Regions from separate parts of the Psychrobacillus sp. FJAT-21963 genome, predicted to be linked through region 2. Evidence: riboswitches for the same ligand, from Rfam matches in the RefSeq annotation. Region 2 holds a riboswitch; the other holds the start of a gene.
The links. A riboswitch is a leader RNA that binds a small molecule or an ion and turns the genes downstream of it on or off. The one in region 2 is predicted to bind cobalamin.
Positions count from the first base shown of each region.

Region 1: it holds a riboswitch for cobalamin, as region 2 does, so the genes downstream of both, AN959_RS02835 (ABC transporter substrate-binding protein) here and AN959_RS05360 (ribonucleoside-diphosphate reductase subunit alpha) in region 2, are expected to answer to the same signal.

Region 1 is NZ_LJIY01000001.1:617,082-625,690, forward strand. It holds gene AN959_RS02815 (histidinol-phosphate transaminase) at 1-126, opposite strand, end outside; gene cbiB (adenosylcobinamide-phosphate synthase CbiB) at 113-1,072, opposite strand; gene AN959_RS02825 (adenosylcobinamide amidohydrolase) at 1,074-2,543, opposite strand; gene AN959_RS02830 (iron ABC transporter permease) at 2,545-3,528, opposite strand; gene AN959_RS02835 (ABC transporter substrate-binding protein) at 3,533-4,501, opposite strand; cobalamin riboswitch at 4,629-4,769, opposite strand; gene yyaC (spore protease YyaC) at 5,885-6,496, shown strand; gene argS (arginine--tRNA ligase) at 6,555-8,222, opposite strand; gene AN959_RS02850 (DUF1934 domain-containing protein) at 8,223-8,609, opposite strand, start outside.
Region 2 is NZ_LJIY01000001.1:1,113,885-1,122,493, forward strand. It holds gene AN959_RS05360 (ribonucleoside-diphosphate reductase subunit alpha) at 1-1,946, opposite strand, end outside; cobalamin riboswitch at 2,077-2,256, opposite strand; gene AN959_RS05365 (undecaprenyl-diphosphate phosphatase) at 2,384-3,211, opposite strand; gene AN959_RS05370 (DedA family protein) at 3,221-3,823, opposite strand; gene AN959_RS05375 (metallophosphoesterase) at 3,823-4,911, opposite strand; gene AN959_RS05380 (hypothetical protein) at 5,069-5,422, shown strand; gene AN959_RS05385 (PspA/IM30 family protein) at 5,436-6,074, shown strand; gene liaF (cell wall-active antibiotics response protein LiaF) at 6,368-7,069, shown strand; gene AN959_RS05395 (sensor histidine kinase) at 7,066-8,154, shown strand; gene AN959_RS05400 (response regulator transcription factor) at 8,129-8,609, shown strand, end outside.

The sequences.
Region 1 (8,609 bases), 500 kb from region 2:
TTTAACAAAAGGTGGTGGTCCTAGAGGGTTCACGTTTTCACTATAATCTATTATTGCTTCAGGTATGTTAATCCCAAGACTTTCATAGAGATGATGAGCATTTGCACCATGATTAGGTAATGACAAGTAAAACTCCTCCAATCACCATTAACCAAAGCCAAAATAGAAATACTGCTGTATTTAAATGGGAGATGGTACTTAATATATGACTAGGGTTAAGCGGAATCTCTCCAATACCCATTAATGCCCGGTTAGAAATGATTCCTTTATATGTATTTATTCCACCTAGTTGAATTCCAAGTTGATAGGCAGTCGCAGCTTCTAAATAGCCACTATTTGGGCTTGGATGTTTTTTCGCATCCAGCCACCATCCTTTCATCCGCTCTTTAAAAGGAAGTGTGCTTTCTTTCTTACCCCAAAGCATGATGATATAGCCAGTCATGCGACTTGGAATGTAGTTTGCAATATCATCAAGTTTTGCAGATGCATAACCGAACTCCTCGTACTTTTCATTTTTGTACCCGACCATTGAATCTAATGTATTAATTGCCTTATAGGCCCAGAGTCCAGGGGCACCTGCAAATAAAAATGCATAAAAGAGAGGAGCGGTGATCCCATCGCTTATATTTTCAGAAACAGTTTCCACGACACCTCGCGTGATCTCTTTTTCATCTAATTTTTCAGTATCTCGACCAACAATCCACGAAAGTTTTTGTCTTGCTGCTGGTAAATCTTTATCCACCAATGGTTTATAAACTTCCATCGCAGCATCCTTCAAGCTTTTTTGCGCTAGCCCAGAAGCAATTAATATACTTTCCAAAGCAATCCCTACAATTACGTGAACAGAATAAGCAGCAATTAAAACAACTACTGTAAAGAAGAAAGTAATTCCTACTACGATGAAAACAAGTAAAAACCCTTTTGCTTTCCGTCCATTCCCTCTATTTAGCAAAGCAGTAAGCTTTGAAATGAGATTACCAATCCATCGAACGGGGTGAGGCCAATTTGGCGGGTCACCTATTATTTTGTCTAGTATTAGACCAATTGCTATGGCAATAATATGCGGACCCATCCTACACCCAGCCTTTTACTTTTTTATAAGTTTGGATAGCTTCTACGGTACATTCAAACACACCGAGTCCAATTTTCTTTCCTATTTCTGTGATTGGCCCAGCATATGGAATATAGCTCCCTTGCTGCGTCGCAGCCACTAAAATGCTATCTGTAGATGTTCCAGTTGCGATTGTGCCTGTACGTGGATCCATTACAGATTCAGCGGTTAGCGCTTTCGTTTTTGCTTCTGTTGCAGTTATCACTGCTTGTAGAAATGCTTCTTCAGCAAGAGTTCCGTTTATTATAATCCAAGTATTAATGGTTCCTACTACCGGAAAATTTTCAACTTCATACGCTTTTGATACATCTACTGCATTTCCAACACCTGCTGTCACCATGATGAAGACAGAACCAAAGTCTCCTTCATACTCCTTAATAACAGCATCTTTCGTTTGAACAGCTGTCATCATTCCAACTGTCTCTGTTTCAGAAAAACCATGATTTGCAAGGAACTCCTGCATTTCCATCTGAGCATTATCAATATTATACTGTGCATCTACTCTTCTATTTACAAATGATCGATACCAGCCACTTCCTGCATTTATGACAGCAGATGACCATGTTCTTAGCTGTTTTTCTGCTTGAAATACGACGAGCTCATCTGTAACCTGAAAGTTTTCGGTTGTTATTTGGTCATTTACTATCTTTTCATTCACATCAGGAAGAATAGTGATTTGTGGCTTTGGGAGTTCTGGATGTGGATTTGTACTAACTCGTGCTTGGTACACTGTTTCAATCTGATTTTTCTTAACTACTTCATGAGGCTCTCCGATTGCTTTAATTTCCCCTTGCTCCATTAATAACAGCCTATCACAATATAGGGATGCAAGGTTTATATCATGAAATACACTTATGACAGTAATTCCTTTTTCAATTGTTTGCGTTTTAATAGTATCGAGTAATTGTTTTTGGTGTGCAATGTCTAAATGGTTTGTCGGTTCATCGAGCAATAATATTGGTGCTTGTTGTGCAAGTGCTTGAGCAACAAATACTCGCTGCTGCTCCCCACCGGACAATAGGTCTAGTAATTGATGCTCGTACACTTCCATTGCTGTTAGTTTCATTGCTTCCTTAACAGCTACTTCATCTTCCTGTGACCAAGAGGAAAACCATCCGCTTTGGTGCGGATATCGGCCAAGAGATACTGTATCCCTAACCGTATGTGAAAATGCTTGACTATGTAATTGTGGTAAAACTGCCATTTTTTTAGCTAGCTCTTTAGATGAGTACGATAGCAGTGATTTCCCCTCTATTAATACGTCCCCAGAACTCATTGGTAAAATCCCACTCATCACCTTCAGCAAAGTAGATTTCCCACTTCCATTGGGACCAAGTATACCAAGCATTTCACCCTTTCCAACTTCAAAGGAGACGTCTTTAACGATTAATTTATGGTCGTAACCACCTGACAAGTTTCCTACCTTCAACATGTTAAACGCCTCCTTTTTTTCGCTGTCTAAAGAAAATAAATGCGAACACTGGTGCACCAATAAATGCAGTGATTACTCCAATTGGTAGCTCGGTTGGTGAAATTATTGTACGAGAAACTAAGTCGCAGATAATGAGTAAGGATGCTCCATTGATGAAGCTAAGAGGTAATACATGTCGATGATCCGATCCAAATAAAAGCCTCGTCATATGTGGAACAACAAGCCCAACAAAACCAATTGTTCCAGATACTGCTACTGCTGTTCCCGTTAACATAGACCCGCCGATCAAGATCATCATCTTTCTTCTTTTTACATTAACTCCAAGATGCTTTGCACGTTCTTCACCAAATAATAGTGCATTTAATTCTCTTCTGTTTAAAGCTAATAAAATCGAACCAATGACGATAAAAGGTAATGCCATCTGTACATAGCTCCAGCCTCGCATCGATACACTACCAAGTAGCCAGCCGATGATTTGCCTAAGCTCTTCTCCTGTTAACGCAATCATTAATGATATAACCGAGCCTAAAAAAGAACTAAAAATGATTCCAGTTAAAATAATCGTCTCCATTTTCATCGCACGATCGACTAATTTGGCAAATGTAATGACAAGAAGCATCGTAACTAATGCACCTATCATACTGAAAATGGGTAACGTATAAATTCCTAGAAATGGTACCGAAATACCGAAAAAGAGCGTAGCCACGGCACCTACTGAGGCACCGGACGACACTCCTAACGTATAAGGGTCGGCAAGCGGGTTTTTTAATAAACCTTGAAACGCGGCTCCTGCAATGGCTAGTGATGCACCAACTAACCCTGCAAGAACAACCCGCGGCAAGCGAATTTTCCAAACGATATTGGTCGCAATTTCATCTGCTCCCCTATCCCATAATGTGCTGATCGGTACCTTTACGGATCCGACCGATACACCTAGCCATATCGCCACTAAAAGAGCAATAATAGACAAGGTGTAGCCGATCATGGATTTACTCACTAAAAGCCTCCGGATAGATTGCTTTCGCTACTTCTTCTAATCCTTCTGCAAGACGTGGGCCTGTTCGACTAGTTAAGTTTTCATCAACCTGTATTACTGCATCATTTTTAACAGCATTAATCGTATCAAAACCATCGCGTGCCTTCACACTATCTACAATTCCTTCTACGTAGCTATACATTACGATAATCACATCTGGATTACGGTTTACAATTTCCTCTGGAGCTATCATAAACCAGCCCTCTTGATCAGCCGCAATATTCTCCGCATTTACCATATCTAAAATTTCTTGCATAAATGTCCCTTTACCAGGTGTATAAATTTCCGGAACATCAGAAGTTTCAACGAACACAGTTTTCTTTGTTTCTACATTCGCCACTTTTGCTTTTACTTCTTCTACTTTTGCTTTCATATCTTCCACAATTTTTTGTGCCTCTGGTAATTTTCCTGTAGCACGACCAATTTGTTCGATAGTTGTATATGTTTCATTAAAATCAGCCGCATTTTTTACGACAAACACTTTTACACCAGCATCACGGATTTGTTGTAAACCTGCATCGCCAGCTCCCAACATTGACTCATGTGCAAACACGATTTCTGGATTCATGGATACAATTTTTTCTACGTTGAATTCCATACCGCCGATTTTCTCTTTTTCAAGCGCTTCCTCAGGGTAGTTATCGTAGTCATTTACTCCAATAATTTCTTCATTAAGTCCAAGCGCAAATAAAATCTCTGTATTACTTGGCAACATCGAAACGATTGTTTTTGGTGCCTCTTCCAACGTTATCTCATTGCCAACCGCATCGGTCATCGTAATCGGGAATTCTGTTTCTTCTATTGTCGCTTCCTCTTGAGTAGTGTCCTTGTCTTCAACAGGTTTTGCTTCTTCTTGAGAACATCCAACTAACAATAATACTGCAAATGCGGATGTCATCCATAATTGCCATAACTTCTTCATCTGTAATTCCTCCATTTTTGTGCAAATAAAAATCTCTCGTTCCATGAACGAGAGATAGAATAGGTATAAATCTGCTAGGTTAAAACATGCCAAGCGGACTTACACATAACCTATCCTCGTAGGTAGTAAAGTGTAAACGCATAAAGGCAGGTTTTCTGACTTGTGATCATGTACAATCACTTACAGTGGCGGGACCGCGCTGGACTTGCACCAGCTTCCCTTTTAACTTACTAGTAAACTAGCAAGCACCTTTATGTTCAAAATATTCTTGATGCATCGATTTCATTATACCTTAAAACATTTTATTGTCGACAGAAGTTTTCATAGTATTTGACTGATATTAGTTGTATTCAACCGATTCATTTAAAATATATTAGAAAAGCGCAAGCGAGCCCTTTAAAAAGCAAAAACTGGTTACAATTGTTTCCGGATTGCTTTGGACAGACTTTGGCATCAAAGTTACCGCAGAATTATTTTGAAGGGGTGGCCGTGACTTTCGTCAAGACCAACCCTTCTTTTTCGGTAATCTTGTTGCTGCAGACTGTTCGTCGCTCTCCTTTAACTTTTGAAAACTGGTTAATACCTTTTTGGATAATTAGTGAATAGATGCTATCTTATTCAATTGCAAGCTACCGAATGCCCCACTGAAGAAAAAAGGCAGTAGGTTAATTGATATCGATTTTTATTTTGTTTTTTTGTTCATTTTATTGGTTTGGAGGAGCGTAGCGAGGGCACTGAAAAAGCCTATAGAATTTACTTTACTAAATAATGTTGTCCGATAAATAAGAAAATCGTTGAAACGGCTCCCTTTCCGCGGGCGTTGCCTTAGCCTCCTAGGCCAACACGATGTTGGTCATGCAATCGTTGCCGCAAAAGTTCTTTTGCGACGAGCTTTGCGCAGGAGCAGGATGCGGCGAACTTAGATTGCCTTCCCCTCAACTGCGGGGTCTTCTGCTAAACGCTATTCCCACAGGAGTGTCGCCTTTTCCAACGATTTTCTATAAATACTAATTGAAAAAATGTAAGTGATAAAAACTTGCACTATTAACGGTATAATGGTTTTCTAATTGAAAAGCGGATAATAGTTGATTGGAGTGGAAGGCGGCGACTCCAGCCGGAATAGCAAATGTTTTCTGCACCGAAAGCGAAGAGGCAGGTGTATGAGCTGAAGACCCTGGACTGAGCGTAGCGAAATTAATTTTTGCGACGAGCTTTGCGCAGGAGCGAGGGAAGCGGCTGAAGCCATGCCGGCGGAAAGCGTCCGCCTGGAACGGAAATTAACGGTTCCAAAATTAAATTCGAGTTGTTATACAAAACTTTCAGTGAAAACGTTTTCATGATACTATAATAAAAAATTTATTATTTTCAAGGGGGCGCAACGGGTTGTTTCCTTTTAAGAAAAAAAGAAGAGTGCATACACAAACTAAGAAGTTGTATTACAGTTATTCATTAAATTCTTCGACAGAAGAAGATATGAATGAGATGTCTTATCTGCTTAGTACATTATGTGAGACTGGCACCATTGATATTGTCTTTTTATGTATTGGGTCAGATCGATCGACTGGGGATTCTTTCGGTCCCTTTGTTGGAACGATGCTAAAAGAAAAAAACTTTCCATATCATGTATTCGGAACAATCGAAGAGCCCGTTCACGCACTAAATTTAGAAGCTGTATTAAAAGAAATTAATAGCCAGTTCAATGAACCAATTATTTTTAGTGTGGATGCCTGTTTAGGAGATAATCACCAAATCGGATCAATTATATTAAAAGATGGTCCCCTCATTCCCGGAAATGCTATTAATAATCCGCTTCCCGAAGTGGGAAACTATCAATTAAAAGCGATTGTAAACTATTTAGATCCGAGCTGTCCTACATACTCTTTAAATAATACGAGATTAAGCACTGTTATGAGCCTTGCAAAAATTACGTCTACTATTTTATTGAAGTCAGTCCAAAACAAGAACAATATAAAAATGACGATGAATCCTTTTTGATTCATCGTCATTTTTGTTTTATCCAATTGTTATAACACCTAGAATGAAGTGTTCATTATTACATTTTTTCAGGAGCAGCTACGCCAATTAAACGTAGAGCGTTTGAGATTGTTTGACGAGCAGATGTCACTAAAGCAAGTCGAGCTTCTGATAATGCCATGTTTTCTGCGTCCAATACTTTATCGGCATTGTAGAAGCTATGGAATGTTGCGGCTAGCTCTTGAATGTATGTCGCCACTCGGTGAGGTGCACGAAGTTTTGCAGCGTCCGCTACTACTTGTGGGAAGTCACCTATTTTTTTCAATAAGTCTAATTCTTTTTCACTTTGTAATAACTCAAGTGAATCGGTCGACGCATTCATCTCTTGTGTTTCAGCTGAGCGTAAAATAGAGCAAATACGTGCATGCGCATATTGTGCATAATATACTGGGTTTTCATTCGACTGGGAAACAGCTAAATCAAGATCGAAATCCATATGAGAATCACCAGAACGCATACCGAAGAAATAACGAACCGCATCCAGTCCAACTTCTTCTACAAGCTCGCGCATTGTAACTGCCTTCCCTGTACGCTTACTCATTTTCATTTTTTCGCCGTCTTTATACAGCTGAACCATTTGAATAACTGATACTTCCAGTTTTTCACGTTCGTATCCTAGTGCCTCGATTGCCGCTTTCATACGTGGGATATAACCATGGTGGTCTGCTCCCCAAATATTGATCAGTTGGTCGAACCCACGAACTAATTTGTCCTCATGGTAGGCAATATCCGGTAATAAATAAGTGAAAGAGCCATCACTTTTAATTAATACACGGTCTTTGTCATCTCCAAAAGTAGTAGAGCGGAACCATGTAGCTCCTTCTTCCTCAAAAATATGTCCGTTTGCTTTTAATTTATCTAAGGCAACGTCAATTTTTCCTGTTTCATATAAAGAAGTTTCTGAGTACCAGTTATCAAATCCAACTCGGAAATCAGCTAAATCTTTTTGTAATTTAGCAAGCTCTACTTTTAATCCATGCGCACGGAACGCTTTATAGCGCTCTTCATCTGACATAGAGACAAATTTATCGCCATGCTCTTTCACAAGTTCTGCTGCAATATCGATAATATCTTGTCCACGATAGCCGTCTTCTGGCATTTCTCTTTCTAGTCCTAATGCTTCAAAATATCGCACTTCAATGGACACTGCCAAGTTATGAATTTGATTACCAGCGTCATTAATATAATATTCGCGTGCAACATCGTACCCTGCAAAATCAAGTACATTACATAATGAATCCCCTACAGATGCGCCACGAGCATGACCTAAATGTAAGTCACCTGTTGGATTCGCTGATACAAATTCTACTTGAATCTTTTCTCCAGCACCTGAAGTAGTACGTCCGTAATTCTCTTTTTCCGCAAGGACCGCTTTTACAACTTCTTGTAAATAATCTTTACGAACTGTGATGTTCATAAATCCTGGTCCAGCGATGTCGATTTTCTCCATCATCGTGCCTGACATATCCAGATTTTCAACAATTGCTTCTGCAACTTGACGAGGATTTCTTTTCGCAAGCTTTGTTAATTGCATCGCAATATTAGTTGCATAATCGCCATTGGCTTTATCTTTTGGTGTTTCTAGATGAATAGAAGGAATTTGCTCTACCTCTACTAATTCCGCTTTTATAATTGCTTCTTGCAATGCCGTTTTAATGGACTGTTGTACCTGTTCTACTGCGTTCATTTAATCCGCCTCCGTATAAATTAGTTCCAATGTATATGTACCAGCAACCTCATCATTGATCAGCAGTTCATATTCGACATGAAAATAGCCATCTTCAAAATGTAGATGCGTTGTATTTGTAGTTATCATTAATGTGCCATAAACTGTATCGTAGCTCCCAGTTTGAAGCTCACCGCTTTCAAACGGTAATCGCATTTTGACTCCACCACTTCGCAATATAAGAGCAGATTTCCCGCCAAGCTTGACAGTTGTTCTGACAATTTTCTCATCCTGGACTTCCTCGTAAACTAAATAAGGCTGATTTCCTTTTAGCGTTAGTTCTCCAGTCGTTTCAATATCGAATGTTTCCTTCTCGACATTTGGATGACAAATGGTGGATTTTAAACG
Region 2 (8,609 bases):
GCTAAAATGGAAGTGGACGAGTTAGGTGCAACCGCCATTAAATAGCCGTTTCGGATTCCATTTTCAGCGATTTCCTTACGCAGTTCATTCCATTCTTGTCCCTCGTATTGTCGTTTTTCAAAATAGGCTCCAGTTTGCCAATCTGACCCTTCGAATAAAGGATAAGCGCCCTTCTCTTTCGCCAATTCGGCAGAAGCTTGAATCGTTAGGAAAGCAACCTTTTCATAAAGTTTATCAGCAAATTCAACTGCTTCATCGGACTCCCAGCGGATACTATTTAGAGCAAGCAAATGATGCCACCCAAATGTACCAAGGCCAATTCCTCGATAACGAGCATTTGTACGTTGCGCTTGAGGTACCGGAATCATATTTAAATCAATTACATTATCGAGCATACGCACTTGGATCTTTATCAAACGCTCCAATACATTTTCTGGAACCGCTCGTCCTAGATTAATAGAAGATAAATTACAAACTACAAAATCCCCCGCTTTACGTTTTGTCACAATTACATCGTCTTCTAATTGAATGGACTCAAAAGAGGTAGCACTTTGATTTTGAAAAATTTCTGTACATAGATTACTGCTATAAACCATTCCTTCATGCTTGTTTGGATTACTACGATTAACTTCATCTCGGTAAAACATAAATGGTACTCCTGTTTCCAGCTGGGAACGCATAATACGTTTTATCAAGTCTATTGCTGGAACAGTTTCGCGTGATAATCGATAATCATTCACACATTCCTCGTATTTTTCTCGGAAAGAACCTTCTCCACGTTTCTCATCGTAGAAATCCTCTAGGGAATATCCTTTTAATTGTCGTACTTCATGTGGGTCAAATAGGTGCCACTCTTCTCGTGCGTCTACTTTCTCCATAAATAAATCCGGTAAGCATACCCCTGTAAAGATATCGTGTGCACGAAGACGCTCATCTCCGTTGTTCAAGCGTAAATCTAAAAATGTAAAAATATCTTTATGCCAAACATCTAAGTAAACAGCAATAGCACCTTGACGCTGACCAAGCTGATCCACACTAACTGCCGTATTGTTTAATTGCTTGATCCATGGAAGTACACCACTAGAAGCGCCTATAAACCCTCGAATAGACGATCCTCGACTTCGCACTTTCCCCATATATACTCCGATTCCGCCACCGAATTTAGAAAGGGTCGCTACGTCTGTGTTACTGTCGTATATCCCTTGAAGACTGTCATCAACCGTATCAATAAAACAGCTAGATAACTGTCCATGTGGCTTTCCAGCATTTGAAAGTGTTGGTGTTGCTACAGTCATATAAAGGTTACTCATTGCCCAATATGCTTCTTTTATTTTGCCAATTCTATTTTCTTTTTCTTCTTTCATTAGCGTCATTGCAATGATTAGCCAACGTTCTTGTGGAAGTTCAACAATTGATTTGTCAAAGTCCCTTGCGACATAACGATCAAGTAAAGTTTTAACACCAATATATGTAAATAAAAAATCTCTCTCTGGAACAATTATTTCTGCTAACTGTTGTAATTCATCAAACGAATAGGCTTCCGTCAAACGAATGTCGTAAATTCCATTAGCAGCTTGGAGTTGTACATTGCTAGCAAATTTACTGTAAACATTATTAGATGTTGTTTTTCTTTGACTAGCGACTTGTTCATATACATGTGCCAAATGAATGCGCGCCGCAACAAAAGTCCAATACGTTTCTTGCTCATCTAAAAAACTTAATGCTTCCAAAGACATCGACTTAGACCAAGCAGAGGTGTTACCCTCCGGATTCTTCTTCATCCATCTTTCATGTGATTTAATGAGTGGTGCCATATTGTCTTCTCCGAATTCTTTTACTAAATGGTGGAGTACCTCCTGTTTTTCTGTAAAGGTAATTGATGTCATTTTTATTTCCTCCTTGTTTTGATTATGAGTTCTGCTGGAGTGATAGTTGCTTAAGGACACAAAAAAGCGATGTCCCAAGCCTCTTCGGCTGAGTCATCGCTCACATTAAAAAAGTAGGAAACAACAAGACATCTAAAAATTAATTGAGATAGAGTCCTTCGCCCCCACCTCTCAACCCCCGAAGAAAGTGTTGCTTCACCGATGAAAAGGCAGGTCTACTGGCTCATGCTTCACCCTCCTGTCGACCTTCCCACGATTTCTCGCAGTGGCTATTTCAACAGTCGTCCACACTTACAGTTGCGGGGACAGCTTCGGCATTTCACCGAATTCCCTTTTAAACCATAAAGGTACCTAATTATCGTTCAAATACTATATGTTGTGTTATATTCACTTATATACCCTATCATATTGTGTTTAAACTTGTACATAGGAATAAAGTACGTGTCTTTCTTTAGTCATAATAAAAGGGCAGACAATTCAAAATGTCTGCCCTTTTATTACATAAATACGATAACTGCTAAAATTGCTGCTATCACTAAACGATAGATTGCAAATGGCATTAATTTGATGCGAGAAATTAGTTTTAAGAAAAATTTGATGGAAATTAGCGCAAATACAAATGCACTGATAAAGCCTGCTGCATAAAAGCCCATATCCCCCATATTAATCTCTTCCCAGTTTTTTACCACAGACACTAGACTAGCCCCTGCCATAATTGGAACAGCCATGATGAATGTAAAATCTGCTGCTGTTTTATGATCCATCCCAAACAATACCCCACCAGAAATAGTTGCACCTGAGCGAGAGAATCCTGGCCATAAAGACAGACATTGTACTAATCCCACTTTAAATGCCTTAGCATACGTAATTTGATCCAAGCTATTGATAGACGGTTTTTTCGGACCAAATTTATCCGCAATAATCATAAAAATAGAACCTGCAACTAGACTGTATATAACTGTTTCTACGCCAAATAAATTTTCATCAATAAAATCTTCTAATAATACTCCTAATACTCCTGCAGGAATTATACCAACGATTACATGTAGTAAATTAAAACGCTTGCTCGAATTTTCGCTTTCTATCTTATATAATCCTACTAAACTAAATAATCGTTTCCACATAACAACCACTACAGCTAAAATAGAACCAAGCTGAACGACAATTTTAAATGTATTCGCAGAATACTGACCTAAAAATTCTTCCGTTTTCAACCACATATCATCAACAATAATCATATGCCCTGTAGAAGAAACAGGAGCAAACTCTGTCATACCCTCAACAAACCCTAATATAATCGCTTTTAATAATTCTAGAAATTCCATAAGATCTCCTTAGTCACGTTTTTTAAAATACCAAACAAGAAATGCAATACCTACTATCGCTAAGATAATATACACTATGTTCGAGTAGATATCCATATACCCTACTATTTCATCCCAATTCTCTCCGACTGCTGCTCCTATTGATACTAACACTGTGTTCCATATCAAAGTTCCTAATGTCGTAAACCAGAGGAATAAGCCAAACTTCATATTAGACATCCCTGCTGGAATGGATATTAAACTTCTAACAAGTGGCACGAGTCTACCGAAAAAGACTGCCCAAACACCATATTTATCAAACCATGCATCTGCTTTATGAATGTCTTTAATAGTCAGTCTTAAAATTTTTCCGTACTTCTGTACAATCTTCTCTAAACGTTCTACGTCTAAAAGTGAGCCAATCCAATATAAAAGAGCTGCTCCAACAACGGACCCTGAAGTAGATGCAATAATAATTCCAAGCTTTGTCATTGTTGTTGTTGTAGTCATAAACCCACCGAGCGTTAAAATCACCTCTGATGGGATTGGAGGGAAGATATTTTCAATTAATATTAAGAAAAATACACCAAAATAACCGTACTGACTAAGCCAGTCCGAAATCCATGCTTCCATTATTTGTTCACGTCCTCTAGCTTAATGTTTACTGCCCATAATTCCGATTGACTACCTAAGCGAATAGGCGGACCCCAAAATCCAAAACCGGATGATACAATCGCATGCAAGCTTCCTTTTTGTTTATACCCATAATCTAGCTCAAATACCTTTCTCGTAATAAGATGATTTGGCCACATTTGTCCTCTATGCGTATGACCTGAAACATGAAAATCTACCCCTTCCGTTTCAGGTATCAATAAATTCGAAGGTGTATGATCCATAACAAACCAAGGAAGATTATCTTTTTCGGGACGTAATTCAGAAAGCTGCTTCCTTTCTCTATTCGTCAAATCTTCTCTACCAGTTAAATAGAACGATTCTGCCAACACAATAGTTTCATCTAACAACATATGTACATTAGACGCTTCCATTTCTTCTACTAATAGAGGAATTTTCTTACCATAGTATTCATGATTGCCGAGTACCCCATATACACCATACGTAGAAGTTAGCTGCTTCATCACTTCTGACATACCTTTTTTTACAAACCAAATAGGATCGTCATCAACTAAATCACCAACTAGTAAGATTAAATCAGGCTGCTCTTCGTTTGCTTTTTTCACAAACCTTTTTAAATGCGCCTTATTGGATAATAAACCAAGATGGAAATCTGAAGCAACTACTACTTTAAGCTTGTCCAACTTGGAATCCTTTTTGGGTAATTTAATAGATAGCTCACGAACAACTGGTGTAAATGCATTGAATGTACCAAACGCAAAAATGAAAACAAATAAGAATAAGATTATCCAACCAATTAATTTCACCTGCTCTGGATATACCCAAGTTAAAATTGTTCCAATCGGAAATAGAATTAGCCCATACTCCATAATTATCATCCAGTAGGATCCCGCAATACTAAATAGCCGCAAGCTATGATTGATTCTACCAATAAGAAACCCATAAGCAATAAGTACCCAGACTATACCGAAATACCACTTATTTATAGGAAAGAATGTTTCTAACCAGCTAGAAACTACCCATCCAAAATAAAACACTATAGCAGAATACAGGAGAATAGCTATTACAGCACCAGTAATTCTTTTCATATTCAGTTCTCCAATTTATGTATTTTCCATTAGTATAGCAGATTATGTCTTAGTATTACTAAGTCTCCAGACCGATATGAAAATCATGTTCTAGCCCGTTTGGATAAGTTAGCGGAATTGATAAGCTATAAATACAAACGAGAGGAGGAACAATCACATGAAAAAATTTGGTTTATTAGTACTTGGTATTATCGCAGGGGTTGTAGCAGTTGCAAACTTAGGGAGTTTATTAGGTTTAGCAGTTTCTGCTTTGATCGTCTACGCAGGGATACATTTTTACCTTAAAAGCGATTCTACGTTTTTGAAAATCTTTTGGGCAAGTGTAGGAATCGTAGGATTACTTTCGGCAGTTGCAAACGTGCCTGGTTTCTTCGGAATTTTAGCAATCGTAGGTGTTTGGTACGTTATTAAAAAATGGAATAACGAACCCGTTAGCTTTTCAGCACCAGCTGTAAAATCTGATGACCCATTTGTAAATTTCGAAAAACAATGGAACGAACTTTCAAAATAAGGAGGAAAATAACATGACATCATTATTAAAAAGATTGAAATACTCGGTAGAGGCTGACTTACACAAGTTGTTTGATAAAAAAGAGGAAAAAAATCCAATTGCAATGTTGAATCAATATATTCGCGAAGCGGAAAAACAAACAGAGCAAACAGGTAAATGGTTAGAACGCCAAGGAAAATTAAAACAAGAACTTGAAAAAGAACTTGAAGAAACATTGCAAATGGTTGAAAAACGTAAGCATCAAGTAGAGCTAGCTACAGCAAGCGGCGAGGAAGACTTAGCTGCTTTTGCTCAAGCCGAATTAAATGCATACAGCGAAAGAACTTCCGTTTTACAAAATAGCATTCAACAAACAACTGAAGAGCTTTTCGGTTTAGAACGTAAATACGAAGAAATGAAACATAAAATTAAAGATATGAAGGTTCGTCAATTACAATTGATGGGCAAAGAAAACGTAACCCGCGCTCATCATCAAATGGATCGCATTCTACAGCCAGAACAAAAAGAAAAAAACTTTGGCACGTTCCAAGAAATGGAACAATACATTGAACGACTTGGTCAAAAGCTAGAAAAGGAACATGAAATAACTTCTATGGAACAACGTCTTGAAATGTTAGAAAAAAATGCACAACCAAAGACTGAAATTGTGTAAACTATAAGAAATGCATAAAGCGCCTATTTAGTGGCGACAGAGTATCTCTGTGACGAGCTTCGCGCAGAAACAACGCTTTTGTCTGCGACGAGCTTCGCGCAGAAACAAGCAAATGACAATTTCCGAGGAGGCAGTTCTTGCTACTGAAGGAAATTGTCATTTGACCTCAAGCGGCTGGTGCCTGGAGATTAGACAATTACTTTGTAGAATAGTTTTACTTTCTTGTTTAATATATAAGAGGGGAAGAAATCTTCTCCTCTTATCTCACTATGCGAAGAAGGAGGAATACTCAAATGAAAGAAAATCAAACAAATAAGCTTGCTTTTATCCTCATTTGCTTTGTTTTTCTAATGTTTATTGAAGCAACAATTTTTGGAAATGGCAGCATTGTATTAGTCCTTCTTGGCATTGGGATGATTTATTTTAGCTTACGCAAACGAACTCGTTTTTTATTTTGGACGGGGTTTATCCTAATATTAATTTCTATTTTTTCTATGTGGAGTTTAAGGCTATTACTCATGGCTATTATGGCATATATACTGTATAAGCTCTGGAAAAATGAACCGATTCAACAAGTGATTCGACCATTCGATACGGTGTATAAAGAAACACCAAACAGTGTGATACAAAATAAGCTTTTTTCTTCGCAAACAACTCCTTTTAATGCCTATGAATGGCAAGATGTACATGTACAAGGCTTTTACGGAGAGCATGTTATTGATGTGACACAAACAGTTCTACCAAAGGGTACTTCCTTTATTTCCATACGCCAGTCGCTTGGAAAAGTTACCATTTATGTACCTTATGAAGTTCCAGTGAGACTCCATTACGCAACTATTATCGGAGAGGCGAATATATTTGGTCGAGGGCTTCAACGTTTGTGGAATCAATCGGTCGTATTAAAAGACGGTTATCAAGAGGATGTTAGCTATGCTTCTGAACTTGTCGTTACTGTATCGACATGGATTGGGGATATTGAGGTGATCCGTAAATGAAAATACTTTTGGGTCAAGGCTTTTCCCTCTTTATTATATTAATGGCTTTAGCAGCATTATTACTCTATGCACTGTGGGGCTGGCCAAACGATAACGCATGGTGGTCATTGCTAGAGACTACTTACGCAGAAGTACCATTAGGCGCTTGGATTATCATCATACTAGCGTTTATGAGTTTTAGTTTTTCTTTGAATACTCTTCAAAAGGTTCGTGACCAGGAGAAGAAAATAGAATCTAGCTTGAGACCTTTATTAGAAGCAGAAACGTCACTACCAAACAATAAAAAGTTCTCATATTCGAAAAGATTACATGTCACAACCAATCAATTAGAGCAGCTCATTTTGACCCAGCGGAAAACCTTGCAGCGTATTACAAATGAAAAAGCAGAAGCACAAGATAAGCTTATTCAGGAACGAATCGTACAAGAAAGACAACGCTTGGCTAGGGAGCTGCATGATTCGGTTTCACAACAATTATTTGCAGCGTCTATGCTTCTTTCAACGATGGTGGAAATAGAGGAGTCGCAGAATGGGGAAGCTCCTAAAAATTTATTGCAAACAGAAAAAATAGTTCAACAAGCTCAGTTAGAAATGCGAGCCTTACTGCTCCACCTTCGTCCAGCAGCACTACACGATAAAACGCTTAAGCAAGGAATGGAAGAACTATTACTAGAGCTCCAACAGAAAGTTTTTTTTACCATTCGATATCGCTTAGAAGAGGTCTCATTACCAAAAGGCGCAGAGGACCATTTATTCCGAATTGCACAGGAAACCTTATCCAATACGTTACGACATGCAAAGGCTACGGAAGTCGATATTTTATTCGTAGAGCGTGACAATCTAGCAATTTTTCGAGTGCAGGATAATGGGGTTGGCTTTGAGATGGCGGATGCTAAAACAGGCTCGTATGGCTTAGAGAATGTCAAAGAAAGAGCTGTTGAAATTGGTGCTACGTGCAAAGTTGTTTCCGTTCCGTCGCAAGGAACAATTGTCGAAGTGAAGCTACCAATCGAGAAAAATTTAGAGCTAGTTGGAACGGTGAAGAGAGAGGAGCATAAAGATGATTCGAATATTGTTAGCGGATGACCATGAAATGGTTCGTATTGGTGTGTCTGCTTATTTACAGGCTCAGCCCGATATGGAAGTGGTAGCGGAAGCCACGAACGGTCAAGAAGCTGTTGATATGGCACTTGCGCATAAACCGGATATTATATTAATGGATATGGTTATGCCTATCTTGAATGGTGCCGAAGCTACACGTGAGATTGTGCGACAATGGCCAGAAGCAAAAGTAATGGTTGTTACGAGTTTTATCGATGATGATAAAGTGTATCCAGCACTTGAAGCAGGAGCCATCAGCTATTTGTTAAAGACTTCCAAAGCATCTCACATAGCTGAATCTATTCGCAAAACGTTAAACGGTGATGCAGTATTAGAGCCAGAAGTGACAAACAAAATGATGAAGCGAATGCGCCAAGGTTCCGAACAAGCACTGCACGAAGACTTGACCGATCGAGAACTCGAAGTTTTACTGCTTATGG